3 regions of the Paramixta manurensis genome follow, and region 1 is predicted to be linked to each of the others. Evidence: predicted binding sites of a transcription regulator. Region 1 holds the regulator's gene; each other region holds the start of a gene.

Region 1 (3,280 bases):
CAGGGAACATAGACAATTTCGTGCCCGTCCTGCGCGAGTTGACGAACGCGCTCACCGCCGCTGACATTAATCCCCTGATAGAGCTTGCTCCATGTCCAACCCATCACGCGATCGGTCAGACGAATGGCCTCGTAGGAGAAATCAGCGGCAATCTCTTCCATGAGTTCAATGGCGTTTTGTTGTGCTTTCTCGTGCGAGATTTTTTTGCTACGCGCTTCGTCTTCTACCGCTTTCGCGATAGCTTTGGACTGCAACAGGCGGTTAAACAAATCCTGACGCGCCGGTAAGCTTGGACCAACTGCCGCCAGGCGTTGGCGGGCAAAATGCATCCGCGCCACGCGCGCCAGTTTTTGCGCAATGGTTTTATCTGTGCCGTGCTCGGTCGCCATACGGCGTAGCGAAACCGTTGGCGAGAAGCGTACAAAGCTATCGCGCCCCAGCCACAGCACGGCGAAGAATTTCTGTACGCCATTCAAAACTCGCAAATGGGGTGCCGATTCGCCCTGGATTTCACGACCCGGCGCGCGACCGAACATCACCGAAACCGGCACCATCTGCACATCTAACTCAGCGTTACTGCGGTGCAGGTCCAGATAGTCGTGGAACAGTTTGACCGATTGCAAGTTAGGCACGAAATAGGGGAAAACACGCGGGCCGTCATGGATAAACACATGGCGCGGCAGCAGCGTCCCGTCAATCTCCAGCGGTTCCAGCGGATCGGGAAGATCATAACGGCGGCATTGCATGCGCAAAGCAAGGAGATCGGCCTTTGAATCATAAGGCAATACATACATAATAGGGCGCGACGTATCGAGCCCCAATTCGGCGATCGGGTGTGATGGGATCGCCTTGCTTTTCACCAGAAAAGTAAGTGGTAAATTCAACAACTTATAATAGATTTTACGCCAACCTGACATAGACAACATGAAGCCTCTTGTTAGCAAAGCGCCGCAAGCATACCAGAAAGCGCTTCGAATATCTGTTGTGTTGCACGGTGTGCGACACCTTCACATTGACGTTAAACATTCCAAAGGGTTCCCTGATTATGGCAAATAACGTAACCGGCATGACGCGAATCATAAAAGCGGCAGGTTATTCTTGGAAAGGATTACGAGCCGCGTGGCAAAATGAAGCGGCGTTTCGGCAGGAATCGATAGCGGCGCTGGTGGCGATCGTGGTGGCATGTTGGCTGGATGTTGATGCCATTACCCGCGTCTTGCTCATCGGGTCGGTATTTCTGGTGATTATTATTGAAGTATTGAACAGTGCAATTGAAGCGGTTGTAGACCGGATTGGCAGTGAAATTCACCCGCTGGCGGGGCGCGCGAAAGATATGGGGTCGGCGGCGGTCTTGCTGAGTATTCTGTTGGCGGTCTTCGTATGGGTGATGCTGCTGTGGCCGCATCATTTGGGATGAGGCTTCCAAAAATGCACAAACCGCTGTTTTTTACCCACGTTTAGGTTTTCAATCCGTAAATACCTGTATATACTCACAGCGACTGTATAAACAACCAGGGGGCGGGATGAAAGCGTTAACGGCAAGGCAGCAGCAGGTTTATGACCTGATTCGTGACCATATTAATCAAACCGGTATGCCACCGACGCGTGCTGAAATCGCCTCCCAACTGGGTTTTCGTTCCCCGAATGCGGCAGAAGAGCATCTGAAAGCGCTGGCGCGTAAGGGCGTGATTGAGATTGTTTCCGGCGCTTCGCGCGGTATTCGCTTAATGGCGGAAGAGGAAGAGGGGCTACCGCTGATTGGGCGCGTCGCCGCCGGTGAACCTCTGCTGGCGCAAGAGCATATTGAAAGCCGCTTTCAGGTTGATCCGTCGCTATTTAAACCCAATGCGGATTTTTTACTGCGCGTTAGCGGTATGTCAATGAAAGACATCGGTATTATTGACGGCGATTTGTTAGCGGTGCATAAAACGCAGGATGTGCGCAACGGCCAGGTGGTGGTGGCGCGTATCGATGATGAAGTTACCGTTAAACGCCTAAAAAAACAGGGTAACATTGTACAGTTGCTGCCGGAAAATAATGAGTTTGAGCCTATTGTGGTCGACTTGCGTCAACAGAACCTGACCATTGAAGGTTTGGCGGTGGGCGTGATCCGTAATAGCGACTGGCTGTAACCGCCATCTGATAACGCGTCGGTCTTTGCCGCCGACGCATTGATCCTCTCTCCTCGCCGGTTTCTGCCGCGGGAGCATTGCCTCTAAACGATAATGCAACTTTTTACCGCGACGGATAAACAGCTCTGGCGGCTGGCGCTGCCAATGATCCTTTCCAATGTCACCGTTCCGCTGCTGGGGTTGGTTGATACGGCGGTGATTGGTCATCTCGACAGCCCGGTTTATCTTGGCGGCGTCGCGGTTGGCACTACGACGACCAGTTTCCTGTTCATGTTGCTGTTGTTCTTACGCATGAGCACCACCGGTTTAACCGCCCAGGCGTTTGGCGCGGGCAACACAACCGCACTGGCGCGCGCCCTGATGCAACCTTTGCTGATTGCCGTGGTTGCCGGTCTTTTCTTCGTCTTATTACGCAATCCTCTCAGCCAGTTAGCGACCGGTATTGTTGGCGGTAGCCCTGCGGTACTGGAACAAGCACATTTATTCATCTCTATTCGTTGGTTAAGCGCACCGGCAACGCTGGCAAATCTGGTTATCCTCGGGTGGCTACTTGGCGTTCAGTACGCGCGTGCGCCAGTCATTCTGCTGATTGTCGGTAACCTGGTGAACATTTTGCTCGACTTGTGGTTTGTTATCGGGTTGAAGTGGGGCGTGCAGGGCGCGGCGGCGGCTACCGCGATTGCGGAATATGTCACACTGGCGGTTGGCGTGCTGATGGTGATTCATGTGTTACGCCTGCGTGGCGTGACGCTTAGGCAGTTAAGGCAAGGATGGAAAGGGGATTTTCGTCGGCTGCTGCGCCTCAACCGCGACATTATGCTGCGTTCACTATTACTACAACTTTGCTTCGCCTCGCTGACGGTGCTCGGCGCGCGTATTAGTAGTGATGTGGTGGCGATTAATGCGGTGTTGCTGATGTTTCTGACTTTTACCGCCTACGCATTGGATGGTTTTGCTTATGCAGTGGAGGCCTTTTCTGGTGAGGCATGGGGCGCTCGCAACGGTAAGCAATTAATCAATGTGTGGCGAGCTGCCTGCCGGCAAGCGGGCGTAGTCGCTTGCCTGTTCGCAGTGATATATGCCTGTTTTGGCAGTGCGATTGTCGCCTTACTCACCTCAATACCTGAATTACGGGTAATGGCGGACCG
Region 2 (3,280 bases), 2.2 Mb from region 1:
GCGGAGAAACGCCGGTGTCGTGGTCGCTGATGCGAGAGCCCGGTACGCCAACTTGATGTTGGGTAGAATCAGCACGCCAAACCATACCACCCAGGCGGGTGTACAGGTCCAGGTCGTCCGTAATCGGGTAGCTAAGTTTAGCTGCCAATTGGATGCCCTGAGCTTTGAATGCGCCGTTGACATCAGAACCTTTGTTCGGCATGCGGCCAAGCCAATCATAGCCCATTTCGAAACCCAGGTAAGGGTTCGCTTGATAGCCTACGAATGCACCAGCGCCAAGCTGGCTTTCATGCGTCGGGCCGTTACCGTTTGTATAATTGTTACCGTAGTAACCAGTATCATGGTACTGAGACCAGCCCAGTTTAGCACCGGTGTACCAGGTGTTATCTTTCGGAGCGGCCTGCGCTACGGTAGCGAAGCCAGCCAGTGCCACTGCAATTGCGATAGCTGTCTTTTTCATTTTTGCGCCTCGTTATCATCCAAAATAGGCAATGAGCTTCAAATTAAGCTCTTGGTTTAATCCTTCGCCGGGTCTTCTTGCTCGATTATTACTCTTCCAGAAAAAATGGAGGTTATTGAGCACCCTGGCGAGATAAAGTCTACAACGTCGTTGGAAACTTACAAGTATGATGTGACGGAGCGCAGCAAAAAAACAGTGTTTCATACATATTTTTTAACATCTACAGGGGTATTCTGTGCCATAAAAAGCCAGCTGTGGCGCGGCTAAACCATTGTCAAGCCGCGCCAGAACACAATGAGTGGGATATTCGGCGCTGAACGAGAAAAACTTCTGAGAAATTTCTTATTTTTACTTAATGATACAAAGTAGAGTGAATTTTTAGCCCATTTTCGGGTCTGGAGGGCGACGAGGTGATTAACTGCGGCCGCATAATTAAACCTAAAGCCTGGCCCATTGCTGCCGCTTCATCCAGCCGGCGACGATCTTCGCGGCTAATTTCGTCAGGAAGCCAGCCTAAAACTACGCTGTAATTCCCACTTTGTAGTGCCTTAACCATCGCATCAATTGTGTGCAATGCGCCCCCGTGCGGGATTTGCATCACTTTCTCTAACGGCAAGCCGGATTGCCGTAACCATTTACGACTCAGCTTTTGCGGTGGCGTTAACCACAACTGCCATCGTGATTGCGTTCCCAACTGCTGTAATAAAGGCAACAGCAACATCTGCGTCATACCCGGTTGCTCTTCACTGTATGTCAGTTCGCTGACCCAGCCGCCGGAAACCGACGAACCGGCCTCCGATTGACGAGGAAGCGGGAGGGGAGAATGCATTGACGTGGTGTTCAGTAAATGAGTACGCATAGTTTGTTCGCTCACGATGTCACTGTATGTATATACAGTAACGATGGGGCGCATAAAGATCAACCTCAATTTCGGAAAACAGATCGCATTTTGCGTATGAAATGCGCAGCAACGCCAATTAATGATTGAACAAGTAACGTGAAATACCTATTTTTTATACTCATCTAATACGATGTTTTTTAAGTTCTTTTAATAAGGAAAATGAAGAATGAATCGTTCAAAGCAAAGGATTGAACAATCTAAACAAGTCCTTTCGGCGCTGGGTAAAATCGATGCACGCACGCAGTTTGGCGGTTACAGTCTGGCTGTCGAAAAGGTCATTTTTGCGGTGGTAGCTGAAGGCGAACTCTATTTACGCGCCTGTGAACAGCTAAAGCCCTATGTGGTAGAGCGCCAGGTTCCTGCGCTGGTTTTTATCAAGCGAGGGATGCCGGTCACGCTTAATTATTTCCGCGTGGATGAAACCTTATGGAAAGACCCCTCACGCTTGCTCACGCTCTCATCGTCATCTCTGCAACGGGCGCGCGATCAGTTGCAGGCAAAAAATGCCAATCTCCGGTTAAAGGATTTGCCAAATATGGGGATTAGGATGGAAACCATGCTGCGTGATGTGGGGATTTTGACGGTGAGTATGTTGCGCGCGCAGGGGGCGAAATCTTGCTGGCTGCGGCTTAAAGCGGCAAATAAAAATATTGGGGTCAATATTCTGTTTGCGCTTCAGGGGGCGATTAGCGGCCACCATCAGGCGGCGCTACCGGTTGAAGTGAAAAAAGCGCTGTTAGATTGGGTGGAACTAACCACCCAAACGGCGAAAAATAAATAAATCCTAAGCGGCTTAAGGCTGAGTTAAGCGTTTTTTTAATTGTGCTATTTCCGGCAGCAAAGCGGTAAGAAGGCCGATTTGCTGAAGCACCAGGGGTTCCTTCGTGTCTGGATTGGGTTTTATCGTACCGGCACGTTGTGCAAGGTCATCCAGCATTTTCTGCGCCTGCTGTTCGCCGACAACGTTCACTTGTAAGACATCTTCGACATAGCAAACGGCATCATCCATCAGCGAAAGCAAAGCGGAAGGCGCGATTTTTTCCCGATGAGCGCCCAGCGCGGAAATATAGCTCAGGAAGGAGTGGTTTAGGCATAGCAAACGAAAAGCCGCTTCGTGAAAGGCAGGGTCCGGGCGAGCTTCTGTTGACATATTGGAAACGACCGAGGCCAGTTCAGCATCGCAATTATGTGCATCCCGGCGAGCGATGCGGTAGGCAAGGCTATTATCCCGGCCTTGATGGTATTGCATAAGAATTGCGTCGAGGTAACGGCAGTTCGCGTTAAGCGTTTTTTCCGCTACGGCGGGCAGACGGCGAAAGCGCCAATCCGGCCAAATAAAGCTCACCGCCAGCCAGGCTATCGCACAACCCAGTAGCGTATCGACAATCCGTGGTATGGCGACCTCAAACCCTTCTCCCAGCAGGTTAAAGCACAACAGTACCAACAGGGTAATAAACATGGTGGCATGCGCATACTGAACATTGCGAAAAGCAAAAAACAGCACGCCAGTGATGACCAGTAAAATTAACTGCCCATCAACAGAAGGCACCAGCCATAACAATGGGAGCCCCAAAATAATGCCGGCTAAAGTCCCTATAATGCGTAACGCGAGGCGTCGCCGGGTCGCGCTGTAGTTTGGCTGGCAGACAAACAGGCTGGTCAACAATATCCAGTAACCGCGTTGTAAGCCGGTAATTTGGATAAAAGCATAGCCGACGCATAAGACCAATGACATGCGCACTGCATGGCGAAACAACGCAGATTCCGGCGTTAAATGGCGGCTAATACGTAGGCGTATATCGCTCCAGCCAGTTAACCCCTCACTAGAGAGGTGCTGCTCGTTAGTGTTGCCCACTTGCGGCACTTGCGCTTGCTCAGACTCAATGGTCGCTAATTGTGCATCAATGGCCCGTAAATTA
Region 3 (3,280 bases), 2.1 Mb from region 1:
GCCCACCAGACGGAATGGACGGTTTTGCAGATCCACCGTGTGGATATGGTCGAAAATGATTTCGGTATTAAATTTTACCGCGTGCTCATGCATACGTTCCATCAGCAGCGGGCCGGTCAGATCGCTCGGATCGCCTGGCCAGTTCTCGACATCGGTAGTGGTAGTGAGCTGACCGCCTTTTTCCAGCCCGGTAACCAGCACCGGGTTGAGATTGGCGCGTGCAGCGTAAACGGCGGCGGTATAGCCTGCCGGACCGGAGCCCAGAATCAATAATTTACTGTGTTTAGCCGTGCCCATGAGATCCTCAGTTGTTTACTGGCAAACATAACGGCGATTGTAGGGAATTTGAAGACGCAAAAAAAGGGCCGGGCAATTTTGTTAACAATCGATGTAAGAGGTTTGACCGATAATCAAGGCAGGGCGATTGCCGCTGCGCTAAAACAGGGCGTAGAAATGGGTTTTCATGGTGCAACAGATGAAAAATATCCATTAAAAAACAGCGACGCAGCAATCAATCTGGCATGTTGTACTGATTTTGGTTGTTTTACTTTGACAATCGGCTGCGCTTTTGCGAAAACATTGTAGGAAGCAGAGAGTATTTTGGCGGTAAAGGCAGCGTTTCATATGCTGTTTTGCCTATTCAGCCGAAAATAAACTCAGTCTGACATTTGTCATGACGCATGGTGTGGACAGACAGCATGCGTCATACGGATGGGCGCTTTAAACCGCAACAGGCGCTATGTCTTCACTTAAATGACCCTGCACAGTGAATAGGTTCAGGGTATGGCAGGTAAAGGGAAGGAATTAAGAGAGACAATAATAATGGTAGACAATAAAAAACGCCCCGGTAAAGACCTCGACAGAATCGATAGAAATATTCTGAATGAATTGCAAAAGGATGGGCGCATTTCCAACGTGGAACTTTCCAAACGGGTTGGGCTATCTCCTACGCCATGTTTAGAGCGCGTACGTCGTTTGGAGCGTCAGGGTTTTATTCTGGGCTACACCGCGCTGTTAAATCCGCACTATTTGGATGCTTCACTGTTGGTGTTTGTTGAGATTACTCTGAATCGTGGCGCGCCGGATGTGTTTGAACAATTTAACGCCGCTGTGCAAAAACTTGAGGAAACTCAAGAGTGTCACTTAGTTTCAGGTGATTTTGACTATCTGCTGAAAACGCGTGTACCGGATATGTCCGCTTACCGTAAGCTGTTGGGCGAAACCTTGCTACGTCTGCCCGGCGTGAACGATACGCGTACCTATGTTGTCATGGAAGAAGTGAAACAAAGTAATCGCTTAGTGATAAAAACGCGCTAACACAGGGCAGGTGCAAAACCTGATAGTTTTCGATACACTCCTGTGAATTCATACAGGTTCAGCGTCGGGCTTGCCCGGCGCTGTTGCCTCCATAGTTTACAGGCACCTGGAGAGTTCTCTTGAGCCAGGAATACACAGAAGATAAAGAAGTATCCTTACAGCCGCTGAGCAGCGGGCGTCGTTTGCTCGAAGCGTTGTTGATTATTGTTGCGCTTTTCGCCGTCTACTTGATGGTGGCTTTGCTGAGCTTTAATCCTTCCGATCCCAGTTGGTCACAAACCGCCTGGCATGAACCTATTCATAATTTGGGCGGCAGCATCGGCGCATGGCTTGCCGATACGCTTCTCTTTATTTTCGGGGTGATGGCTTACGCCATTCCGCCGGTTATCCTTGGCCTATGCTGGATCACGTTCCGGCAACGCGATAGTCAGGACTATATTGATTATTTCGCCGTCGGCTTACGGCTGATTGGCGTTTTGGCGCTGGTGGTCACCACGTGTGGCCTGGCGGCGTTGAATGCGGATGATATTTGGTATTTCGCTTCCGGCGGCGTGATTGGCAGCCTGATTAGTAACGCGATGGCACCGTGGTTCAGCGGCGCGGGTGGAACGCTGACGTTGTTGTGCATCTGGGCGGCGGGCCTGACGTTGTATACCGGCTGGTCCTGGCTGACGATTGCCGAGAAAATCGGCGCGGTAGTGATGGGGGTCTTGACCTTCGCCAGTAACCGTTCGCGCCATAATGAAGAGTGGCAAGATGATGAAGATGACCGTCATGATCGCGCGCCGGTAATTAAACGCGTGCGTCCGCTCCGTGCCGACGATGAAGAGGATGATGTCTTACTTACCGCTCCGCGTTTGTCGTCGCCGGAAAGTGATGATGAATATGATGACGATCCGCTGTTAGCGAAAACTACGCTACCTGCCGCGGCGGTTGCCGCTGTGCATGATGCGCAAGCAGAGGCGCCAGAAGAGACAGCGCCACAGCCGGTTCAACAAACCTCTTCTCCCTCTACGCCTCCGGCCAGCGAGCCAGTATCCGCCGCGCCGCCGCTGTATCGTTTCGAGATGCCTGAAGAAAAAACGGTGGCGCCGAATGATGAGGATGAGGGGCCGCGGATGGGCAACTGGCGTGATGTGCAAGAATCTGCACCATCGCCGTTTGATTTTTCTTCTCCGCAACCTTCCACGCCTTTGGCCGTGCCCGCGTCTGCTGGGCTATCTGACGCAGCGAAAGCCGCTGCCGTGTCAGGAGGCGTTGCTCCGTTTATGCCGGGCTTTAGCGCCACGGGCGAGGAGGCCAATCCGCAAGTTAAACAGGGGATTGGTCCTGAACTCCCGCGTCCTAATCCGGTGAAATTACCGACACGCCGCGAACTGGCTTCTTACGGCATTAAGTTACCTTCACAACGTATGGCGGAAGAGAAGGCGCGCGAAGAAGAAGCGCAGCGCCAGCAGCAAGCCTCGCAAAGCCCAATCGCTTCCGAACAGTACGATGAAGAAGAGAATATGGCGCAGCAGGAGGCCCATCTGCGTGACGCCTTTATGTCACAACAACAGCAACGCTATGGTGAGGCGTTTACCCCTGATGAAGACGACGAAACGGCGCTTCAGCAGGCGGCATTAGCGCGTGAGTTCGCCGCGCAGCAGCAACATCGTTATGGTGAGCCGGGGGCGGCCGCAGCGGATCGTGGGCCGGCTTTTACGCTGGATACGTCCGGCGCATTTGATTTTTCACCGATGGATGATTTGGTTGATGATGGCCCAAGTGAACCATTATTTACCATCGCGGCCACGCCGGAACCGGAAGCCCCCTCAACGCCGACTTCGGCTCCGGCTGCACACTGGCAATCGGCTCCCGCGCCTTCGGAGGCGTATCAGCAGCCTGCGGCACCTGAACCAGAACAGCCGCAGCCGGCGGCGAATAGTTTGATACATCCATTCCTGGTCCGTCACGAGCAACC

Evidence for each region. The regulator LexA, encoded in region 1, represses DNA repair genes until DNA is damaged. The targets are predictions, from matches to a motif close to TNCTGTATGTACATACAGNA.
Region 2: the regulator LexA is predicted to act here: its motif matches at 1,340-1,359, upstream of sulA (SOS-induced cell division inhibitor SulA).
Region 3: the regulator LexA is predicted to act here: its motif matches at 1,356-1,375, upstream of PMPD1_RS08370 (DNA translocase FtsK 4TM domain-containing protein).

The regions. Positions count from the first base shown of each region.
Region 1 is NZ_CP054212.1:4,222,723-4,226,002, reverse strand. It holds gene plsB (glycerol-3-phosphate 1-O-acyltransferase PlsB) at 1-917, opposite strand, end outside; gene PMPD1_RS20350 (diacylglycerol kinase) at 1,046-1,417, shown strand; gene lexA (transcriptional repressor LexA) at 1,524-2,132, shown strand; gene dinF (MATE family efflux transporter DinF) at 2,226-3,280, shown strand, end outside.
Region 2 is NZ_CP054212.1:1,777,284-1,780,563, forward strand. It holds gene ompA (porin OmpA) at 1-460, opposite strand, end outside; gene sulA (SOS-induced cell division inhibitor SulA) at 813-1,319, opposite strand; gene PMPD1_RS08625 (TfoX/Sxy family DNA transformation protein) at 1,528-2,142, shown strand; gene yccS (YccS family putative transporter) at 2,155-3,280, opposite strand, start outside.
Region 3 is NZ_CP054212.1:1,709,361-1,712,640, forward strand. It holds gene trxB (thioredoxin-disulfide reductase) at 1-297, opposite strand, end outside; gene PMPD1_RS08360 (hypothetical protein) at 346-585, shown strand; gene lrp (leucine-responsive transcriptional regulator Lrp) at 823-1,317, shown strand; gene PMPD1_RS08370 (DNA translocase FtsK 4TM domain-containing protein) at 1,437-3,280, shown strand, end outside.